DNA from 2 places in the Paenibacillus sp. RS8 genome. Region 1 is predicted to be linked to the other one. Evidence: riboswitches for the same ligand, from Rfam matches in the RefSeq annotation. Region 1 holds a riboswitch; the other holds the start of a gene.
What was found. Region 1 has a riboswitch for S-adenosylmethionine ahead of metA (homoserine O-succinyltransferase). Riboswitches for the same ligand answer to the same signal wherever they lie in the genome.

Region 1 (14,107 bases):
AGCAGCATGCCGGAGGAAGCTTCAAGATTTGTACTGAAGAACAAAGGAGAGGGGAATTGCCAGGTTACAGGTTATTCCATGGGCGGAGCTTTAGCTCTTTATGCAGCATCGGTTAATGAGGGGGTCGGTGGTGTAGTATTCGATGCTCCGGGAATCGCAAACCTTTTGACCACGGAGCAAAGTGGGAAGGTTCAAGTTAAGAATATTGTGGCCTATAACAGTCTTGTATCTGCATTAGGTAAACATAACGAAGAGATTGTATTTGCTAGATCGGGTATAGAGGGAACGGATTTCTTAATTCCTGATTCTCTTTGGCAGCGGTATACCTTTGATTCCCAGGGGAATGTGATTACAGGTGAAAAAGGGAATGCCTATGCTATGTTGTCCAGGATTAATACCTTAACGGAAGACCATACGCCTGTTTTTGATGCTGTTATGAGTGGATTTGGGGATACCGTCGGACTAACCGAACGTGCATCAGATCATTTGGGGTATGTGATCTTTACCTTAATAGATCAACTGGATGTTGGAAAAGTACGAGGTGCACTGACTGAAATTGCTCACAAATATGAGCGAATGGTGGATGAAAAGTTCAGTGTGTGGAGAACCGAAATGAATAATATTCCGGAATCCTTTCTCTTTGACGATATTCATGCGAAGTTCGAGCAATTATCTGAGGCAGCCATGCTTGAGGCAGCGGAAGTGGCGGAGGAGTTTAATGAAATTACACAGGCTGTCTTATCCATTCTTCTGATTTGCAGTCCGATAGGGGATCAACTGATGGATCATATTGAAGAGTGGCTCGATAAATTGACGGACGCCATCATGGGATGTATGGAGAAGCTATCTAACCAAATGACAGGACACCTCGATAAGGTGGTTGAAACTTACATGAATCAAATGTTCAAATTCCCGGAATTGAAGCTGGATTTTGAATTCTAGCGTGAACTGGATCGTCATCACAAAGGAGTGAAGCTGCATGAACAAGATTTGTACAAGGAAGGTGTTGACTCTGATGTTGTTAGTATCAATGTTTAGCTTTATGGGTTGTGGATCTGAGTCCAAAGATGAGAAAGCGGCAAAGAAAATTTTGAGCTCCTTACATGAAAAGTATGGAGAGGAATTTGTCCTTGACGGTATAGGCGGCGGCTGGGGAACGATGAACAACAATACGTTGAAGGCGATGGTTTATCCGAAAAAAGATGAAACGCTAAGATTTCCTGTTGAAATTACGAAGGATCTGAAAAAGGTCTATGACAAGTACTTAAACCAAGTAGTTGCCAGAAATGAGGAACCACACATTCAAGAAATGGCTGCTAGTATTTGGCCTGACAGTAAGGTTATCGTCGCCAACGAAACAGGTCTAGTTTATCCCGAACATAGCGATACCAAGATATCCTATGAGCAATTTCTGAAGTTATATCCAACGAATACGCAGGTTGTAACAGTATATTTAAATTGTGATAACTATATGGATAATAAAGGAAACGCGGATCGGGATAAAGAAATTGAAGCCCAGTTAGCATTTGTGAAAAGGCTAGAGGAAAACAAATATGTCAGTAGTCTAATTACTATAGCTTACCTCACTCCTGATGCTCATAGTCGCTTGGATGACATCAAAAAGACAGAATCAGATGTGGATCTTTATTATAGTGATGAAACGAAGGAAACAGGAATAGTTAACATTGTAACGATGGTTGGTTACAGTTTAGGGGCAGATGGGGAGATTGAAGAATCCCGAGAAGAAATAGAAGAGTATTATGAAATATGGAAAGAGAAAAGAATAGAAAGCTTTGAACAAAGAGGGGGATTGTAATGGCTGATCCTGATATTCTTTCAGAGATTGAGTTAAAGCAAATCTCCCAGATTGTTTATTTAGATATATTAGATAATAAAGACCTTGGGAAAATATATACACGTAAGAACGACAAAATCACTCTCGGCGAAGTTCTCAGTTTCTACTCTACACCCGAAGGTCAGCGGCAATTAAAAGAGCGCTTTCCCAACGATCTTAACGGAGTTAAAGAATACGACCAGTGGATTGTTCTCATAGAGCAGATGAATAAACCTCCATATAAGAATTGGGAGATTTCCAATATCGTCTCTCATAATAAAAAAGAGGAATCAGGCTTTGTTGCATTTACAGTGGATACCCTTAACGGAGAAAAGGTAGCTGCGTTCCGGGGTAGTGAACCTATGGAAAACCCACTCTACCGCAATGACTGGAAAAATAACGGGACAACGGCGTATTCCATTGAAGCTATGCAGCAAACGGAAGCGAGAGAGTATATGAAAAGTTTTAAGACCGACGGCAGTTATGATTTATATTTGACCGGGCATTCGCTAGGAGGCAACCTGGCTTTATATTCTTCCTTTATTCTGTCGGAGGATCTGCGTAAACACCTCATTTCGGCTTCAACCTTTAATGCTCCGGGATTTAATGGAGATGTACTAGACAAGTTCAAATCGAATATTGATGAAATGAATGAAAAAGGGCAAATCAAAGAGTTCAGGAATAAATATGACATCGTACCGGCCTTATTCCTAAATCCCTCGGCAGGTATTTATATAGATACTGAATCTGAACGGGATGACGTACTGGCTCATCACTCCTTATTCTCACTGAAGACCAATGGAAACAACACCTTTCTACTTTCGGATTCCCAGACACGGGGTTTAGTTCCTAACCTCGTGCATAATATTACGGTTGGTTTGGAGGTCATCCCTGATTTTCTGAAGGAGAGTTTGGTTGAAGGGGTGTTCAAAGTACTGGATGGGGAAGTGGATTTACGGCCATTAGCGATTGCAGGAATAACGGTAGTTGGAGTATTACTGGCGACTGTTGGGCCTGTTGCAGTTGTTACTGCGGCGATTACTACAGCGTTAGCTGTACTCGTTGGTACTATAAAAGCATTGATTGCGCTTTATATAATCGGTTTTGTCATTGACAGTGTCATTCCCTGGATTAAGCAAAAGGTGGAAGACATCAAGGAGAGAGTGGTTTCCTTTTATAATCAAAGTGTTGAATTTGTAACGAATATGGTTACAGAAGCTGTCCGAGTCACTAATCTAATCGGTGAAAGAATTGCGGAGTTTTCACAAAAGGTAAAACAAGCAGTCTCTGATGTTATGACGAAAATGAAAGATGGCTTCAACCGGTTTGTGGATAACACTATTCAATATGTAAAAGCCCAGAAGGAATATTGGATCGGTGTAAAAGACAAAGCGATGAAGAAAATGGGAGATATATTCCAAAGTGTAAAAGCTAAAATCAAGAAAACCAAGGATGAATTTATCGCTGGCGCTCGTACGATTAAAGATTCAGCAATCAGCAAAGTTAAATCGACCATTACAAAAACTATAACGAAAATTGCAGTTGCATCCGCCAGTTTCATACAAGGAGCCAAGATTTTGGCGAATATGGATAAACTGGAGAGTCTGCAGAAAAGCCTGGTGCGTAAGGAGGAGAGCATTGCTGAAATCGTCGAAAGGATATTGTCTATAGCTTCTGGAGTAAGTTCTAATGTGGGCAGAGCTTATAGTGAATCTTATGTGCAAGCCCAATTAAGAGAGTTGCAGCGTATAAGCAATGAAGTTAGGACACAAAAAAATCTTGTAACAACAGCAATTCATAGCAAAACCGCAGGCCTAAGATACACGATAACAAAATATCGGGACATCGAATCCAAGATTGTTGCGGCTGCCCGTGCAAGTACTAATACAATGCGTCTGAACTAAGCAATAGCCAACTAAATTGAGAGGAGCAGTTATATGAAAAAAATAATGAGTTCGCTGGTTGTATTATTAATGATTGTCCTGTTCTCTTCGAGTTTTACGGGGTTAGCCGCAAGTCTTCCATTGAGGGTAGTAGTTAATGGAGAAAAGGTGATTTTTCCAGATGCCCAGCCTTTTATTGATGCGCAGCAAAGAGTTCAGCTTCCAGTTCGTTTTATAAGTGAAGCTCTTGGAGCTGAGGTGTTATGGGACAGTAAGGCTAAAAAAGCGACAATTTCGCTTGAAGGCAAAACCATGGGTGTCTATATCGGGAAAAAGAGCTATGAGCTTAATGGAACGACGAAGCAAATGGATACGGCTGCACTGTTTAAGCAATCAAGAACGTTTGTCCCGCTTCGTTTTGTATATGAAGGGCTCGGTGTAAACGTGAAATGGGATGATGCCGTGAAGACGGTTTATATTACTACTCCGGGGAATGAGCCTCCTACGAGTACTCCAGAAACAGGGAATTCAAGTGAACCAAAAGTAGCAACGGTTGAAGGTTTTAAAATTCCATACACTGAGTTAGGACCAAATAGGGAACCTGTCTATATTTCAAATTCTAAACTCACAGTGTTTGGTAGTTCTGAGCCAGCAGAGGGTAAATACCTTTTCCAAATCACAGTTCAATATGAAGTTAAAGATGCTGATCCTGTGCAAGCAGCTAATGAGGCAGAAGAAATTCTAAAACAAAAGATTGAAAGTAATGTGGTGGATTCTATTATGGAGTATGTAAGATCTAAAAGAGAAAGAGTGGATGTATTACCAATAAAGGAATTCTCAGATAAAAACTTTAAAGTTATAGTGCAATCTAAGGAGTGGGGGAGTGTACATCTTTCCATATGGAGGAAATAGGATTTATGAATAGATATGAAAATATTATGAGATAGGTGAATATATGAAAAAATCTATACGTATTTTTGCGATAATCGTATTATTATTTCAATCTATTAATACTTTTGTTTTCTCAGAGGAAGCGATAGACGATCCTTTGGAGAGCTTACCTAAAACACCAGAGGAAGTTATAAAATATATTAATAATGATATGGAAAATATATATGGCTGGCCTGATTATTACCCAGTTAAAGTAGGTAGCAGGGACCTAAGAAAAGATGTACTTCAAAAAAGTATTGATTCTAACCGTAATAATTATGAAATAGTTTACGGAGAGCCTCATTACTGGTTGGAACATAGTAAAATGCATGCCTTCTCTGGTTATTCAAAAGATGGCGAGGATGTCTCAGCGGAAGGCGCGCCCTGGTATGCAGGTTGGAGTGGAAAGCAGATACAAGATTTCAATATGGTTCATCGTCCATGGAAAAATGAAAAAGTTAAAGAGTTGTACAATATTACAGAGAATAATTTCGATGATTATAGCAATAAGAAAAGTGAATATCTAAAAGATTCTAATGGAACTTTTGAAAAATCCATTATCGATGGATTAAATAGAGATTACGCTGAAAAAACATACGCTGAATTCATCTATAACAATCAAAACAGTACACTTAAAGGCAGTCCTGTGTATACAAGGGATGCGACTCCGTCTAAGGGTGGTCAGTGGATAGATTATGTACATGTCCTGCAACCGCCTACATATCTGTCATGGGGATCGGGTCGTATCTACATTGAGGGTTCTAACGGAAATATCACTTACTTAGGCATTCCTATCGCTCCTTTTATTTTGCAGGTAAATGACTTATCCCCTCATTTCGAAACGATGCCAACCGGCGCATTAGAGGGACAAGAGGTAACTGTTGGGATTAGACTCAGATCCAGCTTCGCTACCCAGAAAACAACAGATTTTGCTTGGAAGATTACGAGTAACGGGAAGGAAATTCCCGTAAAATACCACGGCCATGCGTCAACGTTGGCTGGTGAAATTAAGCTTGCAGCTAATGCGGAGGACAATATTCTTTACGCGACATTTACTATGCCAGATGGGGATGTGAACATACGATTTAATCTGAACAGTCAAAAGTCACCTAAGGAAGTTTTGTACGAAAATAATGAGCTTTATGGATGGATTCAGAAGGTCACCGCGATGCCAACGACCAAAGGCTCTTTTGATCTGGATTACAATGTGTTATCAAAAAAAGTGAACTTCGGTTTAGCTGATGGCGCTGCTATAAAAGCTGTTTTACAGCCGCCCTATGCTAATTTCACTTGGAGTGGGAATGCTACAGGTGCTTTGGAAGTTACTAATAATACGGATGCGATCTATCGCTATTTTCGAGTGGAGAACAATCCCGCTGTGAATGATGCTGCCAGTACAATAGTGAGAAAACCTGACATCATTGCTAGCTTGCAGCGCCCTGATTTTGGTGATGATCCGGTTAATGGCAAATGGTATAGTAATCCAGCTCCGTACACACCTAATCAGAAGTCAGGAAATATAAGTTTCCAAGGTACTGTAAGCAGAAATTATACCCGTGATTATGAGGTTTGCAGCACCAGTAAGAACGCGGCAGGCCAAGACGTTGAATCTTGTAAAACATATACGACGAGCGGCAGCACCTCGGCTCCGTTTACACCCGGGCAAGACGTCAAAACCATTCGGACCTATATTTATAATGGGCTCGAACAAATCGCGCCGAAGTTATACAAGAATTCAATAGACAAAAATGAAGCAGATTCGTTAATCAGAAAGCTACTCTGGACAAGTGAACCTTACAACTATAATGTAATTCGCTGGATGGCTCATGAAGATGAGAATAAGATCTTGCAGGACTGGACGAAGGTTAAGGGTAAATTCGAACGTATCTTTACACAACAGGCAAGCGGAGATGTCGGCTGGAAGGTAGAGAATAGCATGGCTCAAGCTTATAAGAAGGCCAGAGATACCGCAAAAAAAATGCTTAACAACAAATCTGCTTACGACACTGCCGTGTTTGCAACTGATAAACAACTGCAAGGCTATGATTATCCAATTAAATCGGGGTATTATTTTAATCCAGTTGGAACCTATACCTTTACGCTGGAGACAGTGATGTTTAAGGACACGGATAAAGACACCGTGGATCATAAGGAGCTTGTTGAAGACCTTACGAATTCATTCCGCTATGAAACTGATCTTATGTATATTAATAAGGAGAAGGTTGCGGTTAATCTGCGGAATGAGCCGCTCAGCAAAAACGGTAATAACTTTGCGAGAAAGCCAGCAGCATTATCAGTAGAGAATGACACGGGTGTGAATAATGAGAAATTGCTGACGGTTGAGAAAGGCTTTACTAAAGAGGTAGAAGAAATTCCATATTCACAGGATAGAGAAAGTGATAAAGGCACCCATGAATTCTGGAAAAATATCCTGGAAGGTTACTCGCAGTCTAGCACACTGGGTAGCTTCAACAATTTCAAATATCGTGAATATGTGGGCTTGAATCAGCATATGTACAAGATCACGGAGAAGTCTACGGTCACAATTACAATCAACAAAGACAAACTTCCTATCTATACTACAGCTGAAATGCCAGACGGCAAGTACTATGTCAAGGCTTGGCTGGCAGATGTGGAGCTGTCCAAGAGTACCAATGCCTACAAATCATTAGGCAAATTAAACGGCATTAAGCCGCTGGATCAGATTGAGGTTACGGTAAAAGGCTCCATGTTCGATGACTTGAATAACTAAAGGACAGACACCCCTCATGCAAAGTTGCATGGAGGGTGTTTTTATTAAATTGTAAGACAAATAAGTTTCACGCTATACATTATCCTTATATTTCTCGCTTAAACGCTTATCGTCCTTATAAGGATGCCGAAGGCGTTTATACTTGTTGTGATAGCGCTTCATTCGACGTATAATTAGGACTGGTGATTGCTTTTTTAAATGATATTATTCATTTTTGTATGGGTATTGTATTTACTTCTAACTAGAGAAAGGGAGATCATTGCTGTGAAGCTATTGGGAGCGATTGAAGCAGGAGGAACAAAGTTTGTATGTGGGATTGGTTATGAGGACGGTACCATTGTTGACCGAGTTAGCTTTCCGACAACTACACCGGAAGAAACGATGGGACTAGTAATAGATTATTTTAAAGAGAAGAATGTAGAAGCTTTCGGAATCGGATCTTTTGGACCCATTGATCCTGTGCTGGACAGCCCTACTTATGGTTACATAACAACGACACCAAAACCTCATTGGGGACAATATAATCTGGTAGGCACCATGGCTGAGCAATTTAACGTTCCGATCGGCTTTGACACGGATGTGAATGGTGCGGCGCTTGCAGAGAGTAAGTGGGGAGCAGCTAAAGGTCTGGACAGTTGTCTGTATATTACGGTTGGGACAGGCATTGGAGCAGGAGCGGTTGTTGGCGGCCAGATGGTCCATGGATTGTCTCACCCTGAGATGGGACATATTCTAGTTCGTAGACATCCAGAAGATACGTTTGAAGGTTACTGTCCATATCATGGCGATTGTCTTGAAGGATTAGCCGCAGGTCCGGGGATCGGTAAACGCTGGGGACAACCGGCAGGCGACCTTCCGGTGGATCATCCGGCATGGGAGATGGAAGCGCACTATCTTGCGCATGCACTCATGAATTATGTACTGATTCTGTCTCCGCAAAAAATCGTCATGGGCGGTGGTGTTATGAAGCAAAGCCACTTATTCCCGTTAATTCGTACTAAGCTGCAAGAGCTATTGAACGGTTATGTTCAGCATCCATCGCTTAATGTCGACATTGATAATTATGTTGTGTCACCAGGTCTTGGAGATAATGCTGGGCTTGCTGGAGCGATTGGACTGGCTACATTAGCTCTAGCTAGAAGCTAGTATAAAAAGACATTGACTGTTCGGTAATATATGGTATTCTAGGATCTAACAGTATAGCATTTAATGAGGAAGCACCTCTTTCACGTTTATCGTGAGAGAGGTGCTTTTTTGCGTTTCGGGGTCTACTTGAGAAAGGATTTGTTCGGTCCGAAGGAGGCTCTGCCCGGGAAGTTATTGTGCTTGCTGTAAGTTGAGAAAGGTAGGGATGAATATGCAAATTGTATTTATGAACCGTTTATCCAGAATATCTGGAGTGGATCAAGAGATGTACGCCCAGCTGTGGATTGGAGAGGAAGAGGGGATCTGGAGTTTGGGCTGGCGCGATTTTTCAGGGGGGAGAATTACATCGAGAATTTATGGTATGAAGGTGGTTCTTGGAATGAAATGCTCTGTGTATACAGGCATGAGCTAGCGGTGAAGATGGGAGATGGCTATCGACCCTTAATCGATGGGATATTCCACGAGGAGGATAGTCTTACTGGACGGAATCAGGAGCAACTGAAGCTTCAATATTACAGCGAACATCATGGGAATGAGGTTATTTATGAGGAATTATGTGCTTGGCGCCGTGGAAAAGCTTCGAGTGAACGCAAGGCGCCCTATATTCTCGCCAGTAATCGTCTGTTGCGCTTGTTAAGCACATTTCTACCGCATACGCCAGAGGAGCTGTTACAAATTCCAGGTGTAGGAGAAGGTAAGGTAGCACAGTTTGGGACCGATTGGCTGGCTATAACTACTGTGGCGGCAAGGGAGCATTCCTTTCCTCTAAATTGGGTTCACGAAGTAATTGAAGAGGAGTCTTTTGTAAATTGGCTTTATAAACAGAAAGAGGTCAAATATAAGAAGCAACTTGAACGACTGCGCTTACGGCGGATTTTACTGCAGGGGATCGAGAATGGATTGGGTTTGGAACAGCTTAAGGTGAATAGTGGAGTGAACCGGCGTGAACTGATTGAAGTGGTAGAGGAACTAGAAAGAGAAGGTTATTCCGTTGAGAAGCTGATCCATGTAGAGCTTGGTAATATGCCACAGAATGAGCAAGAAGCGGTATGGAATGCATATGTGGAGCTCGGTGATCTCTTTCTAAAACCGGTGTTAAATAAGGTTTATGGAGAGGGGTTTTCCGCTGCTGAAGGATTGGATATTTATTATGAGCGCCTGCGATTGATCCGCATTCGTTTCCGTCGAGAGCAAACGCATAAAGTGGGGATGGCAACTAGTTTTTAATTGTCCACATACCAAAAAGACGAAGGCTACCTTATACCTTACGGTTACAGGGCCTTCGTCTTGCTTATTCGTCCGATTCTTTTCATAGCCATTCCTTCTTGCGGAAAACATACAGCATCCCACAGCCTAACGTTAACATAACGCCTATAACGCCATAATAGCCGTATTTCGTATGAAGCTCGGGCATATGATCAAAGTTCATACCGTAGATTCCGGTAATTACGGTCAGAGGCATGAATATTGTTGTGATCGCAGTAAACACTCTCATAATTTCATTCGCGCGATTGGCGATACTGGATTGGTAGGCCTCTCGTAAGTTGCCCATGAGATCGCGATACGTCTCAAAGGTTTCAGATATTTTAACCGCATTTTCATAAATGTCGCTAAAATATTTCTGCAACTGATCATCAATCAGACGGAGGTCTTTTTTATTTAGGGTATTGATTACTTCTTTTTGTGGTCCCAGCATTTTCTTCAACCATAGAATTTCACTTCGCAGACCGATAATCTCACTTAGATGAGATTTCTTGGTATGCATTAGGATATCTTCTTCAAGCTTCTCAATTCGAGCTTCAATCCGGTCGCCGACGGAAAAATAGTTATCCACGACAAGGTCAATAAGTAAGTAAAGGAACATATCCGGTTCGCTTACCTCTTGCTCCCAGAGCATAGGCTTTAGGATTCGAAGTTCATTGATCTTTTGTTTCGTTACAGTGATGATGTAATGTCTTCCAAGGAATACATTGAGCGCCCGTAGGAAAATTTCTTCATCATCAAAGCGGATGCTATTTACAACTATAAAGTAATGGCTTTCGTATATTTCGATCTTCGGACGCTGATCCTCTTCGCTAAGGCAATCCTCAACAGCAAGATCATGTAGGTTGAACAAAGGCTGAAGCAGCTCTAAATCCTCTACATCGGCGTCAATCCAATAGAACCCTTCCGTTGGGGGTGTCAGTGTTTCATCAATTTCATCAATAGGTGTAAAAACCCCTGCATTCACCAGCCGGATTTTCATCTGATTTCACTCCTCCTATCCCCAGGTCTTCACCAGGGACTGCTAAATTAAGCACAGAGAAAAAAATCAGCTTGGCCGGCGTTACATCAATACATAGGGCCAAATGACGTTTCGAGGGCATGAAGAAGAACTGCTCCCGCCGCCGGCAAGCTGATGATTATCCTGTGTGGTTGCTCATTCTGTACACTAATTTGCGAGCTCGGGTCGCCTTCCATTCTTCTTCTCACCTCTTCTTTTCGTTCAGGTATGAAATACTTGTCTAGTATAACAACGGAGTATGCCTCTTTCAAGCAAATTTATTGTGATTTTGAGGCTTCTTCAGCATTGTATGGACTTGACGAAAAGGAGGTTCATGATTTAAAGTGAATTTTAAAGTAATTTAATTGAATACAGCTAAATCTTATCAAGAGCAGGTGGAGGGACTAGCCCTATGAAACCCGGCAACCGGCGTGTAAACGCACGGTGCTAATTCTTGCGGAACTTCTGCAGACGTCTAATCGTCTTCAGGAACATTCTGGCAGATGAGAGAGGCGCATATGACTGTAGATATGACCTTTCTCGATTTCCGAGGAAGGTCTTTTTATTGTTCAGCAAGCCGCATTGCGGCAAAACAACTAAATTCAGCTAAGGAGTGGAAAGACAATGCCAATTAAAATTCCCGACAGTTTACCGGCGAAAGAAGTACTATCCGGAGAAAATATTTTTGTGATGGACGAAAGTCAGGCTTTCCATCAGGATATCCGTCCACTACGGATTGCTATTCTGAACCTCATGCCGACTAAAGAGACGACAGAGACTCAATTGCTGCGTTTAATTGGAAATTCGCCACTACAAGTTGATGTTACGCTATTGCATCCACGATCCCATATTTCCAAGAATACTTCTGCTGAACATTTGAAGAGCTTTTACAAAACCTTTGACGAGATCAGTCACCGCCGTTTGGATGGCCTAATCGTTACAGGTGCTCCTGTAGAGCAAATGGAGTTCGAGGAAGTATCGTATTGGGAAGAGCTGAAAGAGATTTTTGAATGGAGCAAGGATAATGTGACCTCAACCATGCATATTTGTTGGGCGGCACAGGCAGGCTTATATCATCATTTTGGTGTTCGTAAAGTGGCATTGCCTGAGAAATGCTTTGGCGTCTTCGCTCATACGATAAATCAAAATAACATCAAATTGTTGCGCGGCTTTGACGAAGTATTCCATGTACCACATTCCCGTCATACCGACGTCTCCCGTGAAGATATTGAGAATAATCCAGATCTGCAGATTCTGGCTGAATCCGAAGAAGCTGGTATGTATCTAGTGGCTACAAATGACGGTAAACAAATATTTGTGACCGGACATTCCGAATATGATCCTCTATCCTTGAAATGGGAATATGACCGTGATGTGACTAGAGGGATGGAGATGGCTTTGCCGAAACATTACTTCCCTAAAGATGATCCTGAACGTACACCTCCAGCAGTATGGCGTGCGCATGCCAATTTATTATTCTCTAACTGGCTCAATTACTATGTATATCAAGAAACGCCTTATGATATCGACCCGATTGTTTATTAATAACAGCGCTACAATATAAATTAGGAGGCATTAATCATGGATGACAAACTTAGGATTGAAAGTAGACTGGCTCAAATAGGTTCTCAAGAAGATCCAGCCACAGGAGCAATTAATTTTCCGATTTATAATGCAACGGCATTTCGTCATCCAAAACTCGGTCAGAGCACAGGGTTTGATTATAGCCGCACCAAGAGTCCGACCCGTTCGGTGCTTGAGAATGCAGCTGCGGAACTGGAATCTGGAGATGCAGGATTTGCTTGTAGCTCAGGGATGGCAGCTATTCAAACGATTCTTACCTTGTTCGCTCAAGGCGACCATCTGATCGTTTCGCTGGATCTTTACGGTGGTACCTATCGTTTGTTGGAACGGATTATGTCCAAGTTCGGAATCACTGCTTCTTATGTAGACACGAATGATTTGGATGCACTGGAAGCTTCGCGTCGTCCCAACACGAAAGCTGTATTTATTGAAACGCCAACGAACCCACTGATGATGATCACGGATATTGAAGCCGTGTGTACTTGGGCACGTCACCATGGGCTGCTTAGCATTGTAGATAATACGCTACTGACTCCGTTTTTCCAACGTCCTATAGAATTAGGTGCGGATATTGTAGTTCATAGCGCTACTAAGTATTTGGGTGGTCATAATGATGTGCTGGCAGGCTTAATTGTATCCAAGGGTGTAGAATTATCAGCTGAAATAGCAATTCTACATAACTCTATCGGTGCTGTTCTCGGACCAACAGACAGTTATCAGTTGATGAGAGGCTTGAAGACGTTGGCTCTGCGTATGGAGCGCCACGAGAGCAATGCACTAGCGATTGCCCACTACTTGTTAGAGCATCCAGCAATTGCGGAAGTGTTCCATCCAGGACTGCCAGATCATCCGGGGCATGAAATCCAGAATCGTCAATCTTCAGGAAATACCGGTATTTTTTCTTTCAAATTAAAAGATGCCAGATACGTAGAGCCTCTTCTTCGTCATATTCGTCTTATAGCATTTGCAGAGAGTCTGGGCGGCGTAGAGTCACTAATGACATATCCGGCTGTACAAACGCATGCTGATATTCCTGTGGAGATTCGAAATGCTGTGGGTGTAGATGATCGTTTGTTGCGCTTCTCTGTCGGTATTGAGCATGCAGAGGATTTGATTGCTGATCTTGGCCACGCACTAGAGGCGGCACGGGCTGAAATTGAGTCGAAATAACTGGGATATACTTTTAATCAGGAGTTAGTGGAGAAATAGAGTATAAACTAGCAGTATCGCTTAGTGCGATGCTGCTTTTCTTCTGGATGGGATTTTACGAAGAATGTAAAAGCATTTTTCAAGCTGTTCAGATTGTGATACGATGAGGAAATGAACTGTTCATTTGTATGAGAAAGGGTTGTCATCTTGAAAGGAGACAACGTCTTTTCTTCCTGTTATTTTGTGATTCTACCAATACCCCTAAGGGTTTAAAAGGAGGATGCGAACGATGAGTGCGATAGATCTTATTTTGGACAAAGCCCTACGGGGTGAACGTCTCCAATTGGAAGATACCATCCGACTGTTCGAGAGCAACGAAATTGAGAAAATGGGTGCTGCTGCAAACACCATAATGGAACGCTGGCATCCGGACCCGATGGCCACGTTTGTAATTGGTCGTAATATTAACTATACGAATGTATGTGATGTTTACTGTCGCTTTTGCGCATTTTATCGTAGACCGGGCTCTGATGAGGGCTATGTACTGCCGGATGAGACGATTTACC
Region 2 (16,877 bases), 3.2 Mb from region 1:
AAGTCGACAGTGTAATCGTCAATTTCGGATTTGTTTCCTCGCTAGGACCTATTGCAGAATGGGGTATCGATATTGAAGGAAACTCCATTGTCGTTGACTCACGTATGGAAACAAGTATTCCAGGTATCTTTGCGGCCGGTGATATCACCACATATCCGGGTAAGCTAAAGCTAATTGCTGTAGGATTCGGTGAAGCTCCAACGGCTGTGAATAACGCAAAAGTCTATATCGATCCGGAAGCTAAGCTTTCACCAGGTCACAGCAGTAATATGAAACTCTAATTCTATCTACTACAATAAAAAAGGGTATTCTGATAGGCCTATCAATAGCAGCCTATCAGGATACCCTTTTATGTTTGTGACTCGCGGTTTATTTATATGTAGCCAGCTACAAAGGTATACTTTGCGCTCTTTTAATGAAGAACCGCATGAACTGGAGAGTGTAAGTTTCGTTTGCGAATCTCAACGAGTAGAAGAGCGATGAAATCATGCTCTAGTTGCAATTCTATCGCTCTATGGTAAGAGTCTAGAAGCATCTCATCGGACAATTCAACCATAACGTTCATCTACCTTTCCTGTATTTGGATCTGAATCTATCATATCAAACTATCATTTTTCGAACAAGCGTTCGTGTTATCCACAAGTACATGTGGAAATCCTGTGTATAATATGTGCGTAAGCGTTACAAAGGTGATAACTGCACAGTGGAATATGGGGATAATAGTTATACACAGGATTGAACCACTTGTATACAGCTAAAAATATATTTTTATTGTAAATAAATTACAATATAATTTACCCCAAAAGAACGCAACTAAACGCAATTTTATCTCACTACTCTATTATCGTCAATTTAAAAATATTTGTTAATTTACTGAGGTCTTGTATTAACCTCCAAAATCCATATTTTACCTGAATAATCCACAGCATAATCAAAGCCCAGTTCACCTATTCCCGAGAAGTGCCGCTCCATTAGTTCAATACATACAAGTGTTAGTCTACGCATCTCCGCTTTCTTCGCCGATGCTTTCATCCGGGGCAACGATCTGCGAAGTCCTTCACGACAAGAAAGCATCGTACCACCTTTACATAAATTGGTTACGAACAGGCCCGGTCGAGCTAATCTTCCTACCATGGAGCGAAACTCCCATACAGCACCATTTTTCACTACCTTTACCCGATAATCAATAGGACGCCCGCCAATCCTGGCGAGAGAAATCCCCTGTTGAATCAAATATCTGCGTCTGACCTTGACGAAATGGAGCGCCCGTCTCATGGATCTGAAATCCTTGTAAATTCGAGTTCTGTCCATATAAGTAAATCCATAACCTCGGCTATCCCGAAATACTTTGATTACACCGTAACCTCCGCCACCAACTATAGGTTTAATAACAACATTTCCATATTTCCGGAGCATGGCTAACAGTGAGTCAGCCGAATACACCCTCGTCATTGGTATATAATGAGAAACCCTCGCGTCACTGAGCAATGCTTCTGTCTTTAACCATTTGCTAGCCAACTGTCTTCCCGACATTGTCCTTTCCCTCCTTTCACATTCCAGCCTACCCTATACATTACTCAGAAGAGGTCCCGCCCTCTTGTATGATTGTCCGTGTAGGAAGAGGCTATTAGCAAAAAGGGCTTAGAGCTTGTATCGACAACAATCTCAATCATGCATAGTTAGATTGCAGATTTTGAAGAATCTTATCTCTGAACATTCGACATTTTAATCGTAATGGATGAGTTCACTATAACTAGAATAATCTTCAAAATCGTTGTATTATTAATAGCGGTTACATTTTCAATTCTAACTATATAATTATGTCTCAGAGGTTCTTAAAAAAAACAGCGCGGGGAGGGCTCGGAATGGCTCAGTTTTTCGAGGTATTATATTGGGTGGCCATGCTTGGGATGTCCATCGTATTGGCTGGAACGACTATACTGATCTGCGCTATTGGCTTTAAATTCATTAAAGACAGACGCAGAGCATTGGGTGCTGGCTGTATTGCCTTTTCCCTTGGAGCCGCAGCGCTCATCGTGTTTATGATTAATTACAAGTTCATTATTCCAGCCTAAGTGTACCCTGAAACAAACAGAAGCCCTCTCACGGAATTCCGTCGGAGGGCTTTTGTTTGTATTGTACTCATATATCTAATGAAAGGCGAATCATATCTACTACTTTAATCCCATTCTCAACAATCTCTTCACTATAATGTCTGATAAAAAAGTCTTTATCGATTCCGGTAATTCTAAATCCACATTTCTGATAGAGAGCCAGCTGCCCTACACTTGAATTCCCGGTACCCACTTCAATCGTCTTCGCACCAAGCAATCTCGCATTCTCAATCGCATGATAGACCAACTGCTTTCCTATTCCTTTACTTTGCTGCTTCTCATCAACGGCTATATTCACTAGCTCTACTGTCTCAGGCCTCGTTTGTAGCAAAACATAGACACCAATAATGCAATTTTCCATTTCAGCTACAAAACATTGACCTCTTTTTAAATACGCTTCAACAAGACTTTGTGAAGGATCGGCTAATAACAACAAATGCATAGGGGGTTGTTCTTCTGCGTTTAATTTCCTTATCAGCATGCTTAGAGCTCCTTGTGATGACTTTTGTCATTGAGAATAAAAAAAAAGCCTCCAAGCCCGATGTTCTAGAACTCAACATAGGACCTGGAGGCGTGTCGTTGCAATTAGCAAGGCTCTTCGTTCGGTTTCCCTGCATCCGTAGCTGTCCGGAAGCTTGAGCCGCAGCCGCAGGTTGCAGTAGCGTTCGGGTTATTGATGGTGAAGCCGCCCGTCATGCCGGATTCTTCAAAATCAATTTCGAGACCATCAAGGTAACGAAGATTCTCTTTCTCCACGACAACCTTCATTTCTTGGATGTCCATATATACGTCCTGATCGGTTTCATTATCATCAAAGCCCATAGCGTATGAGAATCCACTGCAACCGCCGGGCGTTACTCCAATACGGAGGAACATGTTCGGCACTTCTTGTTCAGCAAGCATCGCCTTCAGTTGTTCTGCTGCCTTTTCGCTAATATTAATCATGATCATATCCTCCTATAAATTAGATTCACTTCATAAGAAAAACTTATGTTTAAGAGACCTTCCGGTCAAAAGTTGCTTTCTTAAAAATATATACTTAATAATCTCAGTATAACCCACTATTCCATTACCCTCAAGTCACAACTGCCTTATGCTTGACCTATCACCCCAAAATAAACCATCCATATCCAGCTGTTGATCCCCTTATAAGAGAGGTTTATAATAAGGAAGGCAAACATAAGTAAAAATTCGGAAATTTGTCACGGAGGCTAACCCTCCGCTTTATTTTCATGAATGAACAGCTACCGTCTGGGTAAGTCTGGGAATTATCTGCGGGCAATGGACCCCGTAAAACTTTCAGGAGGAATTCATAACATGTCTACTCTTTTCACCCCCCAAACAGACGCCCGAATGATGAACATTATTGAAAAAGTTCGCGGCGGCGAAAGATTGAATTTAGAAGATGGCGTTTATTTATATCAAAGTAACGACCTACTTACCATTGGTCAATTAGCAAATGAAGTCAATCTTGCAAAAAACAACAACAGGGTATATTTTATCGAAAATATGAGTCTATATTTCACCAATGTTTGCGAATCACATTGTGCATTCTGCAATTTCCGCAAAGATGATGGAGAAGAGGGTGCTTATACTCTATCCGGTCAGGAAATGGTGCAATATGTCGAACAGCATATTCATCCAGGTGTACGCGAATTCCATATCGTGGGTGGGCATAATGACAAGGTTCCTTTCCAGTATTATGTGGATTCTTTAAAAGCCTTGAACGAACGTTTCCCTGAGGTAACCTTAAAAGCATACACAGCAGCCGAGATCGATTTCTTCACCCGCATTAGCGGGTTGAGTATTCGTGAGGTTCTGGAACAACTGCGTGCGGCAGGTCTTAAAACACTTACCGGTGGTGGCGCAGAAATATTATCCGATCAATACCGTAAAAAAATGCGCGTTGATAAAGCTAATGTGGAAGAGTATCTGGAAGTTCACCGTACAGCACATCAGCTTGGTATGAAGACCCATACAACGATGCTCTACGGCTCCATTGAGTCTCATGAAGACCGTATTCGGCACATGATGCAGATCCGCGATCTGCAGGACGAAACCAATGGTTTTATGGTATTCATTCCATTATCTATGCAGCCTAAGAATAAGAATGCAGGGATTATGCGCCGCAACTCCGCTTATGAGGATCTGAAGACGATTGCGATCAGCAGATTGATGCTCGATAATTTCGATCACATCAAAGCATACTTTATTAATATCGGCCCTCAGCTAACTCAGGTTGCGCTGAACTTCGGTGCTTCTGACGTACATGGTACCATTCTTAAAGAACGTATTAGCCATGCGGCTGGCGCCTTAACACCTGAAGGCCTCACACGCGATGAATTGATTTGGTTAGTAAAAGGTGCTGGACGAATTCCAGTAGAACGCGACACGTTCTACAATCCGATAAAGGTATACGAATAAAAGACTACCTTAGATCCGTTATCCTATATTGAAAGGAAGTTCGGTCAGCATGAGAACACTACTCGTTCTGGGCGGCGGCTATGGCGGCTTGGCCCTCATTCAAGAATTGCTCAATAATCATCTTCCTCAGGATATTGAAATTATCTTAATTGACCGAATGCCTTATCAAGGAATCAAAACGGAATATTATGCACTTGCCGCAGGTACAGTAACGGACTATCACTTGCGGATTCAATTTCCGGTTCATCCCCGTCTTACCATCCGTTACGGTGAGGTGAGTTCCATTGATTTGGATAGCAAAATCGTTACAATGGAGCCTGACGAGACGGTGTCTTATGACATTCTAGCCATTGCGCTAGGCTGTACTGACAATTACCATAACATCCCTGGGGCTGATCAATACACTTGCAGTATCCAGACCTTTGCAGGGACCCGGGAGACTTATCAACGCTTAAACGATGTGAAGCCTTATGGAACGATAAACATTGTTGGCGGTGGACTAAGTGGAGTGGAATTGGCGGCAGAGCTTCGGGAGAGCCGACCAGATCTTAATATTGCTATTCTGGATCGCGGTGAACGTGTCTTGTCTGCTTTTCCGGCAAAGCTGTCACAGTACGTGGAAGAATGGTTTCATCACCATCAAGTACAGACGCTGGGACGTGTATCTGTATCCCACGTTGAGAAAAATGCACTTTTTAACGGCACAGAGGAAATTCTTTCAGATGTTACGGTATGGACAGCAGGGATTCAACCCGTGAAGGTTGTTCAGGAATTAACAGTACCGAAGGATCGCGGAGGACGGATCATTCTGGACGAGTATTATCGTATACCTGATTATCCGGAAGTGTATGTGATTGGCGACTGTGCCAGCCTGCCATTCGCTCCAAGCGCACAAGCTGCAGGAGCGCAGGGTGAGCAGGTTGCTCAGGTAATTCAAGCCTTATGGCGCGGCGAGACCCCTAAGCTTCATGCTATTCGTCTGAAGGGTACTTTAGGCTCACTAGGCAAGAAAGCTGGATTTGGTCTGATGGGCCAACGCTCCGTTAAAGGACGGGTTCCACGTATTCTCAAGAGCGGAGTGCTCTGGATGTCGAAACGCACTTTAGGATAAACCTAAGGGCTGCTCTTTTCCGTATTTATAACGGAAAAGAGCAGCCCTTTATTTTTTTCTAAAAAAATTATATGTTGCGCAACTACTTAGTCAAGGTCTATATTGAACCAAGCCTCTAGCTCTTTGATTTTGGCAGAAATCTTTTCTTCTAGCTCGTCAACAGTATCTGCTGCAACGATGTCTCCTTCGACCATGGCGAAAGGTGTTAAATAACATTCCCCACAATTGTTCAGGCATCCGTATTCGATTACATCGTAATCGGGATTTTCCTCCAGCTTATGCATTAGTTTGTCTGTTCCGTGACCCATGTTACTGGCACAAAATTCAATAATTGGTCTCATGATGATCTCCCTGTTCCGCCTAACCATTTTATTTTTTAACTTTTTGTACTATAATGAACTTACGAAAGGAGTGATTGAGAAATGAGTGAGAATGCACAAAGCACCGAAATGTATGATGAAGTATTGGAAGTGCTGGATAAGCTTCGTCCGTTCCTACAACGCGATGGCGGCGACGTTGAACTAGTTGATGTAGAAGACGGCATCGTTAAGTTGAAACTTATGGGTGCCTGCGGCAGCTGCCCAAGCTCCACGATCACCTTGAAAGCCGGGATTGAACGCGCTCTTCTTGAAGAAGTAGAAGGCGTACAAGAAGTTATGCAAGTATTCTAATCCCATTCAATATCATTCCCGATCCTCCTCTTCAGGAGATCGGGATTTTCTTATTATAGTGGATTTACCCTTCTCCTACAACATACAGCATAAAACCCGCATGCCATTAGGCAGCGGGTTTTATGCTGTAATTAGAGAGTAAGCTAGCTCTCTGTCTTAAAATGCTGGAATGATCGAGCCTTTGTACTGCTCTTCAATGAACGCTTTCGCTTCTGGAGAATTCAGTGCAGCGGCAAGCTTTTTGATTGCATCGGAATCTTTATTGTCAGGACGAGCTACCAGGATGTTAGCATAAGGAGAATCCGTACCCTCGATGAACAAAGCATCTTTAGTAGGAACCAGGTCAGCTTCTAAAGCATAGTTAGTGTTAATCAATGCAAGATCCACTTCATCTAATTGACGACCTAACATTGCAGCATCTAGCTCGATGATTTTAAGGTTTTTCTTATTTTCAGTAATATCCGCTTGGGTAGATGTGATGTTGGTATCATCTTTTAATGTAATCAGACCATTTTTAGCAAGCAAGATTAGTGCACGACCACCGTTTGTAGCATCATTCGGGATGGCTACTTTCGCACCATCAGCCAGCTCGTCGATGGATTTGATTTTTTTGGAATAAGCACCAAAAGGTTCAACGTGAACGGCTGTAACAGAAACTAGATCCGAACCGTTCTTTTGATTCTGGTCATCCAGGTAAGGTTGATGTTGGAAGAAGTTAGCATCCAGATTCTTCTCTGAAAGCTGAACGTTTGGTTGAACATAGTCAGTGAATTCTTTGATTTCTAATGTAATTCCTTGCGCTTCAAGCAATGGAGCAATAGCTTTTAGGATTTCAGCGTGTGGAACAGGTGAAGCACCAACCACCAATTTTACAGGTTCTGCAGATGACTCAGTTGCAGCACCATCTTTTGGTGCATTAGTGGCAGCCGAGTTAGAAGCATTATTGTTATTGCCGCAAGCAGCTAGCACCACAACCAGTGTCAGACTAAAAAAAGTAAGTAGTAATTTTTTCATTTTAAATCCCCCTCTTATCCTTGGTATTTGTATGAATAAGGCTATATATGGACGTACCTTATTTCCGTGTGAAATGCCGTACTAGTCGATCACCGGCCATTTGTAGCAATTGCACCAGTATGACCATCAAGACTACTGAGATAATCATAACTTCCTTCTCATAACGGTAATATCCGTAACGGATTGCTAGATCCCCTAGACCACCGCCGCCTACCATCCCGGACATTGCCGTATAGGAAACCAGTGTGACCAGTGTGATCGTAACTCCAGCGAGTAGACCTGGACGAGCCTCTGGCAAAAGAACGCGCATAACGATCTGATTCGTGGATGCTCCCATCCCTTGCGCCGCTTCGATTACTCCGCGATCTACTTCTCTTAACGCCGTTTCCACCAAGCGAGCAAAGAATGGAGCTGCACCAATCACCAGCGGTGGGATCGTACCGAGTACTCCGATAGAAGTTCCAACAACGGCTTTGCTAAATGGAATTAATGCTACCATCAAAATGATAAACGGTACGGATCGTAAGATGTTTACAACGAATGATAAGACCGTGTAAATTACTCTGATTACTATACTATTCGATCTTCCCCATAAATACAATAGAATTCCGAGTGGTAAACCAAGAATAATTGTGAACAATCCGGAAAATATTAACATTTGCAAGGTAGCAACTGTAGCATCCATCATTTCTTGCCAGTTTAAATCTGCGAAATTCATTACGAAATCACCTCCACTTCAAGACCTTGAGCGGTTAGTTCGGCTATTGTCACAGCAATCGCTTCAGCTGGACCCTCGAACCTTACAATCATTTGTCCATAAGGTACGTCTTTAATCGTTGAAATGGTGCCGTGCAAAATGGCAAAGCTAACACCTGTTTCTCGTACTACATTGGAAAGTGCGGAGCCGTAGGTCTTTTCTCCGAAAAAAGTAATTTTGACGGCCTGAGAGTTGTCCCCAGCAGCAGCGTCAAGCGCCGTACGAAGGGGTCCCTCATTCTGTGACTCACTACGGATGAAATCGCGAGTAACTTCATGCTGCGGCTTTAAGAATACCTCCGTAACTTTACCTTGCTCAACGATACCACCACCATGAATAACCGCAACACGATCGCAGATACTCTGAATCACGTGCATTTCGTGAGTGATCAGCACAATAGTCAGATGGAACCGTTTATTAATATCGAGCAATAGCTTAAGGATAGAGTCTGTCGTTTGTGGATCAAGCGCAGAGGTTGCCTCATCACATAGCAGCACATCAGGATCGCTGGCAAGTGCCCTCGCGATGCCGACCCGTTGCTTTTGCCCTCCTGATAACTGAGAGGGATACTTATCCCGGTGTTCTTCTAGCCCAACTAAGGCAAGCAAGTCTTTTACTTTTGTATCAATATCTGCTCTCGAAGTACCTGTGAGTCGCAGAGGAAAAGCAATATTATCGTACACTGTCGCAGATGATAGCAGATTGAAATGTTGAAAAATCATCCCAATTTTGCGCCGCTGTTCCTGCAGCTGACCTTGAGTAAGCTTGGTTAGTTCAATGCCATCTACCCAAACTTCCCCTTCTGTCGGACGCTCCAACAAATTAATGCAACGGATCAATGTACTTTTTCCCGCTCCAGAATGGCCAATAACTCCGAATATTTCACCTTTTTCGATAGACAGATTCAATCCGGAAAGTGCTGTGGCCGCTTGGGTGCCTTTTCCATATACCTTTGTTATTCCTTTTAGATTAATCAACGATCATCGCCCCCTTTATATTTCACTTATTCCATACAAAAAAAACCTCCGACGATCGATGCAGATCGCAAGAGGCTCTGTGTGTTTATTTAGACAATGCCTTCTCATCTGCCAACGACCACAAACCTTGCGCCATTGTAGGAATTAGCACCATGACATTTGTACATAACGCTTATCGCGCTGTATACAAATCGGTTGCCGGGCTTCATCGGGCCTATCCCTCCGCCACTCTCGATAAGATATAGAGTATAAAATTTATGTTTGAATTCGTACAGACTTTAATGCAAGCATAAGTATAGTAAGTTTCTTGTTTTTTGTCAAAAGGAAATATATTGAACGCTTATGATTTTACCCGATTTGGCTTGCTTATTTCCTTACGCAACTGCTCATTGCTGTAGCTATATGCTGCGATTAACGTCTTACAGTTCATTTCGAGGGATTGCTTTAAATCCTCTAGATGGCTATCTAAATCCTCAAGCTGAATTTTGTCATGCAAGCCTTGATGTCGCTGCCATAAATCATCCTGCATTTCGGAATTCATATAATGAATTTCAGCATTTCTGCGCTTGCGTAGATTCTCTAGTGGATCACGATAAGAGTTCTTGATCTGTTCCAGTTGATCCGCTAATGCTGGATGTACATTCAATAGTTGAAGTTGACGCAGCACTGTAAAATAAGAAAAGTGCGTTTTTAATTTGGAGGTTTTGAGGTCATAAAAATGATTCAGTACCGTTCCAAGCTTGTCCAGAAGAGAGAACACACGAATAAATCCATCTTTATAAAAATAAACATACCGCGCATAATCGCCTTGTTCCACTGGTGACATATCGTCCATATAACCAGCGATTACCGATTTCCGGTAAAAAGCAGCTGCGAACCAGCTTTGCTCCAATTCATCCAATGAGGAGATCAGTCCACGTGTCCAAATCTCCAGCTTGCGGTATTCATGGTCATTATCCTCATGGGCGTTCATTTCCTTGCGCAGTAAAGCTGCAAAAGTAGCCATATTCTCCATCGCATCAGCCAATACACCGCTGTTCTTTCGAGGCGGCTCTCCAAGTATAACCCGCAGCATATCCCAGTCCTCCTAAAGTTTTGTCCAGCACCACGATATACCGATTTCCACTTTATTATTCCGCAGGTAAAGCGACTCTATCCACGGTGGGAACTTTCTACCAAGGGGTTACAACGGTGTCATATGATTCTTCGGATTTTTTTCATTAACGATATTTCTCGTCCTACTCAGCTGCCAGACTCTTACACTCATATAGCACAGAACACCAAACAAACAAGCAATCAACAAAATATGAGCCAAGGCGGCAAATATGTATAATCTTTCATTATCTAAGGTGTAAACAACAGCAGCTCCACTAAACACCTGCATCAGGCACAGCAGAACAGCAGCTACGCCAAGAGCTCTTAGCTCGGGGTAATCCTTATGTTTCCAAAAAGCTAAATGTCCAAGCACCGCGGTAAGAATAAATAAGATCAAAGCCGCAATCCGGTGTGTAAAAACAATACCCACTCCCCCGGAAAGCTCAGGCACCCATTCACCGTTGCAGAGTGGCCAGCCAGAACATCCACCGCGTGAATCCGTATGACTAACAAAGGCTCCAATATAAACGACAACATAGGAATATAAGGCCGTAAAACAGGTTAAATTGCGGAAAGCTTTGCTAACGGGTTTCTTCTGAATCTCCATCTTTTGATCGTAATCATAATCGCCTGCTTCATGCCGTCTTTTTGTTCCAAGTGCAAGCATCAGAGAACTAGAAAAAGCGATTAAGGAAAAACCCATATGCAGTGCCATCACAGCAGCAGATTGGGATTTAATTACTGCAAGCGCTCCCATACCACCTTGTACAATTACAAACAACAAAGTCATAAATGCATAGACTAACAAGTCCCGACGATTTCGCGCATAACGCCAAAAAGCAAACATCGAAGCAAGTGACAATAACCCAGCCAATCCGCTAAACAAACGATGAGTGTATTCAATCATCGAACCTACAGTATAAGCAGGAATTAATTTGCCATGACAGAGAGGCCATTCATTTCCGCATTCCAATCCCGATCCAGTCTTCGTTACTACTGCTCCCCCTAGTACGGCTAGGAACATGATAAGGCAAGTAAGATAACTAAGCCATTTCAACTGATTTGTCGTCAAAAAATATCACCCGCAGTTTTTAGTAATGAAGAAGCATTTTAAAAAAACCACCGCTTTTGCTCAAACAGGCGAAAGCGGTGGTTTTCCGGAATTACTGTTGAAGACTTTGATGCACTTGAACCGCTTTATCCAGGAAATTCTCAATTTCCTCGCGGGATTTACGTAATTTATTAACGAACCTAACCAATTCACGTCCATCGGAATAAGCGACGAAGCTTGGAATCCCCATAATATTTTGTTCCTGACTAACATCACCTACAGCATCAACGTCAACCTCAACCAACGTTAAACGATCGGCATAGGCTTGCTCTACCTCAGGGATAAAAGGATCGATAAACTTACAATCCGAGCACCAGTCCGCCTTGAAGATGGCTACTGTTAAGCGTGGAGATTGAATGGCTACCTGAAATTCACCAGGAGAACTTATTTTGTCCATAGTTTGTTCCGTCCTTTCTTCCATATCTGTCAAATTTCTATTCTTTAAGTGAAGCAAATTGTCATGCAGAAGTCAAACCTATTCTCTCATACGAACACGCGCAGGCTGCAATTTCATCAGCGGATTCAACAATTTTTGCAGTGCACGCGGATAACTGGAGATTTCCTGTTTAGTAAGCACACCCAGTACAATTAGCAATACCAGGTAAATAACAACAACTGCAGCCCCTACAACAAGACAAGTGATCAGAAACGCCAGGCGTGCAGGCATTAGATCCGTTAACAGAATTCCAGCTTGGTTCAAACCAAAACCAATACCTCCGGACACAAGAACCGCAATTCCAAAGCCGCCCCACCGTTTACCCATAATTTCGAAAGGTACAATGGATTTTAGCATTCGTAAATTAAGAATAGTAATGACTACGAAACAAAGTGCTGTTGCGCCGATAATCCCGTATATCCCAAATACCTTACTTAGTAAGAAGCTTGCTACTAATTTAACAATAATACCCACTAGCACATAATACATTGAAATGCGTGATTTGCCCATACCGAGCAAGATGGAGTTCGTTGTCATCATGGTAATCTGAAAGATCGTTCCAATCGTAAGCATCGCCACAATTCCGCTTCCGTCCAAGCTGCTGAACAATAACCCGTTTACAGAATAGGCTGCTGCCACAAGTGCCAACACAATTGGCATTCCTGTCAGGATAGAAATCCGCAAAGCAAGTGTAATTTGCTTCTTCAAGTGTCCCTCATCACGACGGGCATAAGCAGCTGAAATGATCGGAATCAGCGAGGTACCTAGCGCAATGGCTAGAACCGGTGGAATTCCGGCCACACTTTGAGCACGCGTGGTTAGTATACCCAAAGCTGCTGTTGCACTCTCTCTACCCATCTGATCAATAAGCAGCGGTACAGCCAAAGAAGTATCAATTACATTCACTACTGGAATCGTAAGTGAGGAGAGCACGATCGGAATCGATAGTGTGAAAATATCTTTGTAAATTCCCCAAATCGGCAATTTTTGAGTGGTATTGTAATTTAATCCTTGCTGTTTATCCTCTCGGCGCAGCTTGATTGCAAAATAAATCATGACACCAAATGCTGCAATACTACCAATTACGCTACCGAAGGATGCTCCCGCAGCTATAGTTGTATTGTTATATCCCTGCTGTAATAGAATATAAGCTAGTAAAATAGCGACTAGTACGCGAGCGAACTGCTCTACAATCTGTGAAATACCACCAGCCATCATATTGTTACGCCCTTGAAAATATCCACGCATCATGGCAATTGCCGGAAAAAGTAAAAGCGCAGGTGCAATAGCCCTAACTGCCATCGCTGATTCAGGTACATCAGCAATATGTGTTGCATAGAACGGAGCGCCTATGTACAGCAAGGCAGTCATGATTACCCCTGCTGCTACTGAAAACAGCAATGCTGCATGATACACTTGTCTCGCCTCTTCAGGACGATTCAGAGCGTACCGCTCGGAGACCATTTTACTGAGCGTACTTGGAATACCTGCTGTAGCCACGGTGAGCAGCATTAAATAGATATTGTTCGATACCCCAAATGATGCTCTCCCCACATCATCAAAAATATGATCCAGCGGCACCCGCTGAACAAGCCCGAGTACCCTTGCCACCAAAGCTGCAGCAGCAAGGATAAGCGTGCCTTTTACGAAAGACTCTTTCTTGGACAAACCATTTCCCCTTCTTCACTGTTAAAATTAAAACCGGACGACCCAAATAAAAAAGAGGACGACCATAATAATTTGTAGCACAATTTTGACAACAGTACTACTAAACAACCCAAGTATTGATCCTACACTTACTTTGGCAGCTTTAGCTGGTGAAGAACCCACGATCAATTCTCCTATAAAGGCACCCAAAAACGGACCAATAATAAGTCCAAAGGCTGGAATTACAAATGGACCAAGGATTAGCCCAATCGTACTCCCGATAATGGATGAACGTGAGCCGCCAAATTTCTTAACGCCCCACGCCCCTACAACATAATCAGCAATAAATAGTACTACAACGATCAGCGTTTGAATGATCCAGAACCAAACACCAAAAGGCTCGAAAGAGAAGAACCAGCCATATACGAAAAAGCCAAGATAAATCGCTAGTGCACCTGGCAATATCGGATACACAGCCCCGGCCAGTCCTACGGCGAATAAAGCAATAATAAGAATCCAACCCAGGATCGTCAATACTTAACCCCCTAATAGCAAATATGCTCTATGGATTCACTTCGAATATAGCAATTCTTTATTATTGGCTGCCTAAAGAGGTTACCACTTCATTAAAAATATACTTTTGGACAACTTCAGCGATACCATCATTATTATTAGAAGCCACCACAGCGTCAGCCTCTTCTTTAACCGTCTCCTGAGCGTTGCCCATAGCGACCCCAAGCCCTGCCTGCTGAATCGCCGCAAGGTCGTTGAGGCTATCGCCAACTGCTATAACTTGGGACATTTCTAGCCCGAGCAGCTTACAGACTTCCTTGATTCCGGTCGCCTTATTCACACCTAGAGGATTAATCTCTAGATTATGCGGGGAGGAGTTCGTAATCTCCAGTCCACCCATATCTTGAAGGCGAAGCAGCAGCTTATGACGAAGCTCATCATCTTCGGTGTGATAACCGAATTTAAGCCATTCTCTGCCCGTTACATCCCCATCCCAGTTATCCTGTTTATGAACCTTTTCCGTAGAATAGGCCCAGAACCAAATGTCATCTTCCTTCGCAAGTTCATACATCTGTTTTACTAGCATAGGGTCCATCAGCGACCGGCGATAAATTTCGTGCGGCGCTCGCCACACCTCACTGCCATTCACAGTAATCATTGGTGTTCCTAGTCCAAGCTGCTCTGCATATGGAAATGCACTTGTAAAAGCCCGGCCTGTCGACAGACAGACATGAACGCCTGCGTCGACCGCCTTTTGAAGCCATTCCACCGTTGTAGGTGTAATAATTTGTTCATCATTCAGTAAGGTTCCATCCATATCCAAAGCAAGCAGGCGGTATTTGGCAGTCATTGCCACCCCTCCATTCTTGTATGCTCTCTAAAGAGCAGCTGTTTATTTTTTATTCCATATTCACCTTAGGGTCAGAGTTATTCGGTACCTGTAGCCGTTCCCTCCTTCGCAGGGTCATTGACATTATTACCTGACTGAAGGCTCTTCTTCGGAACACCATCAAGCCCGTATTCCCAATCATAAGCATCGAAAATTTTGCGTGCTACAGGCGCAGCACTTTGGGAACCAAAGCCACCCTCAGGAATGACTACGGCTACTGCCAGCTTAGGGTTATTACGTGGAGCATAAGCAATAAATACACCATTATCTCGAATTTGACCCTTAGCCACTTGCTGTGATGTTCCTGTCTTACGAGCAAAATCATAAGGGAAATCAGAAAAAGCACTAACTTCACTTCGCATACCCTGTTGTATTTCTTTCCAATAGGATTTATCGAAGGCTGTTACTTCATCCAGCACCTCACGACCGAACTCCTTGACTACTTTTCCATCAGCATCTGTAATCTTGCTAACGAGTTGAGGTTTGATCCGCTGTCCTTCGTTAGCAAGTGTAGCTACGTATTGCGCAAGCTGCAACACTGTATAACTACCTTGTTGACCGAAAGAAGCATATACAAGTGCCGCTTGTGCACTACCCGCAGCCTCTATATTGGTATAGTTAATCTGTCCTAAGAATTCATTTGGCAGACCACTTCCCGTGGATACACCAAGACCAAACTCTTTCATATACCTATCCCAGACATCTATCCCCTTACTCTTATACTTCTCATATAATCTTTTACCGACCATATCAACCATGAACGCATTCGAGGACTTCTCAATCGCTCTTGCAGGGTCCATAGAACCGTAGACATGTCCTCCAGAGTTTCTTACCTTGGTTTCATGACCTGTTTTACCAAAAGTCGCAAAGCCTTTATCTGGGTAGTAGGTTGAAGGTGTAAATAGACCTTCATTCAGACCCACGAGTACACTTAACGGTTTAATAGTTGAACCTAGAAGCAGCACCGATCTTAGTCCATTCCCTGAAGTTCCTGAAGAAATCGGGTTAATGGTACCGTTCTGGTAGTTGTCCATAATACTGTTCCAGACATCTGTAGATAAGGAGCCTGATGTCCAAATATTCGTATCGTAGTCCGGCATACTCGCCATACTGACGATATTTCCCGTATCGACTTCCATCGCCACAGCGTAACCCGTTAATGCATTAGGATGCGTTTTACCCTGTACAGGATTGGAATGCAGCCACTTAATCTGATCCATAATGGCCTGCTCTGTCTTCATCTGGATATTCTTATTAATCGTTGTCCAAACGTCGTTACCTTTCACAGGAGGGACAACTCGTTCGACTTTCTCAGCCATATTCTGTGGATTTACAGAAATTTCTTGATACCCATTTTGTCCCCGAAGCTCTCTCTGATACTGTAGCTCCAGACCGTCAAATCCGACAAATTCATCATCTTTGTACGTTAGTCCTGGCTCTGGATTGTTCTTCATAGCATTTAAGATATTCTTATAAATATTAAGGCTGTTTGCTGATTTAAAAGGCTTGATATACCCTATTGTCTGTACGGCAACCGTATCTTTATCGTAATGACGAATGCTTTCCTCGACAATTTCAAGACCTGGATATTCACCCTTATGTTCCATGAAATAGGCTACTTCCTGAGTAGTCAGATCAGCCTTAATCCGCCGTGCCATAAAGCCGAGTGATTTGCGGAAATATAAATCCAGCGCTTCAATAACATCTTCTTCTGTCATCTTTTCAGCATTTGGATCGCCATATTTATTGAAATCAGCTACCAGCTTCGCCGCCAATGCATCTGACTTGGCTTTAGCTTCCGGGGTCAGCGTAGTTTTACCGGTAATTTTATCTGTTTGTTTTGCGGTATACTCCTTATTGAGCGTAATATACAGCGATTGTACCGGCGTAGAGTACGCTAACTTCTCACCTTCAGCAGCATAAATTACACCTCGCATGGATGCAAGAGGTACATTTTTGGTATCTCTGCTTGTCTCCACTTCAGTTAAAGTCGGGCCTTCCACGAACTGCAACACAGCCAGGCGTATAATAATTACGCAAAATATAACGAACGTGCTAAAGAAAAACACGTTGAGTCGCAGGCCTATGGAACTTTTACTGCTGGTCTCATCTGGAGGT

Region 2: it holds a riboswitch for S-adenosylmethionine, as region 1 does, so the genes downstream of both, ACDZ28_RS02620 (methionine ABC transporter ATP-binding protein) here and metA (homoserine O-succinyltransferase) in region 1, are expected to answer to the same signal.

The regions. Positions count from the first base shown of each region.
Region 1 is NZ_CP168131.1:3,568,762-3,582,868, forward strand. Features, by position in the region: gene ACDZ28_RS17330 (hypothetical protein) at 1-942, shown strand, start outside; gene ACDZ28_RS17335 (hypothetical protein) at 980-1,816, shown strand; gene ACDZ28_RS17340 (Mbeg1-like protein) at 1,816-3,738, shown strand; gene ACDZ28_RS17345 (copper amine oxidase N-terminal domain-containing protein) at 3,772-4,629, shown strand; gene ACDZ28_RS17350 (hypothetical protein) at 4,673-7,399, shown strand; gene ACDZ28_RS17355 (ROK family protein) at 7,664-8,545, shown strand; gene ACDZ28_RS17360 (hypothetical protein) at 8,751-8,957, shown strand; gene ACDZ28_RS17365 (HRDC domain-containing protein) at 8,966-9,772, shown strand; gene corA (magnesium/cobalt transporter CorA) at 9,855-10,790, opposite strand; SAM riboswitch class I at 11,188-11,318, shown strand; gene metA (homoserine O-succinyltransferase) at 11,433-12,353, shown strand; gene ACDZ28_RS17380 (aminotransferase class I/II-fold pyridoxal phosphate-dependent enzyme) at 12,390-13,562, shown strand; gene mqnC (cyclic dehypoxanthinyl futalosine synthase) at 13,831-14,107, shown strand, end outside.
Region 2 is NZ_CP168131.1:343,129-360,005, forward strand. Features, by position in the region: gene ACDZ28_RS02560 (NAD(P)/FAD-dependent oxidoreductase) at 1-281, shown strand, start outside; gene ACDZ28_RS02565 (sporulation histidine kinase inhibitor Sda) at 413-556, opposite strand; gene ACDZ28_RS02570 (YheC/YheD family protein) at 871-1,533, opposite strand; gene ACDZ28_RS02575 (hypothetical protein) at 1,866-2,075, shown strand; gene ACDZ28_RS02580 (GNAT family N-acetyltransferase) at 2,143-2,595, opposite strand; gene ACDZ28_RS02585 (iron-sulfur cluster assembly accessory protein) at 2,700-3,059, opposite strand; gene mqnE (aminofutalosine synthase MqnE) at 3,432-4,538, shown strand; gene ACDZ28_RS02595 (NAD(P)/FAD-dependent oxidoreductase) at 4,588-5,649, shown strand; gene ACDZ28_RS02600 (YuzB family protein) at 5,736-5,990, opposite strand; gene ACDZ28_RS02605 (NifU family protein) at 6,072-6,320, shown strand; gene ACDZ28_RS02610 (MetQ/NlpA family ABC transporter substrate-binding protein) at 6,477-7,334, opposite strand; gene ACDZ28_RS02615 (methionine ABC transporter permease) at 7,393-8,052, opposite strand; gene ACDZ28_RS02620 (methionine ABC transporter ATP-binding protein) at 8,052-9,068, opposite strand; SAM riboswitch class I at 9,170-9,309, opposite strand; gene ACDZ28_RS02625 (Cthe_2314 family HEPN domain-containing protein) at 9,409-10,143, opposite strand; gene ACDZ28_RS02630 (heme A synthase) at 10,252-11,235, opposite strand; gene ACDZ28_RS02635 (thioredoxin family protein) at 11,327-11,671, opposite strand; gene ACDZ28_RS02640 (polysaccharide biosynthesis protein) at 11,750-13,378, opposite strand; gene ACDZ28_RS02645 (DUF456 domain-containing protein) at 13,406-13,891, opposite strand; gene ACDZ28_RS02650 (Cof-type HAD-IIB family hydrolase) at 13,953-14,720, opposite strand; gene ACDZ28_RS02655 (penicillin-binding transpeptidase domain-containing protein) at 14,798-16,877, opposite strand, start outside.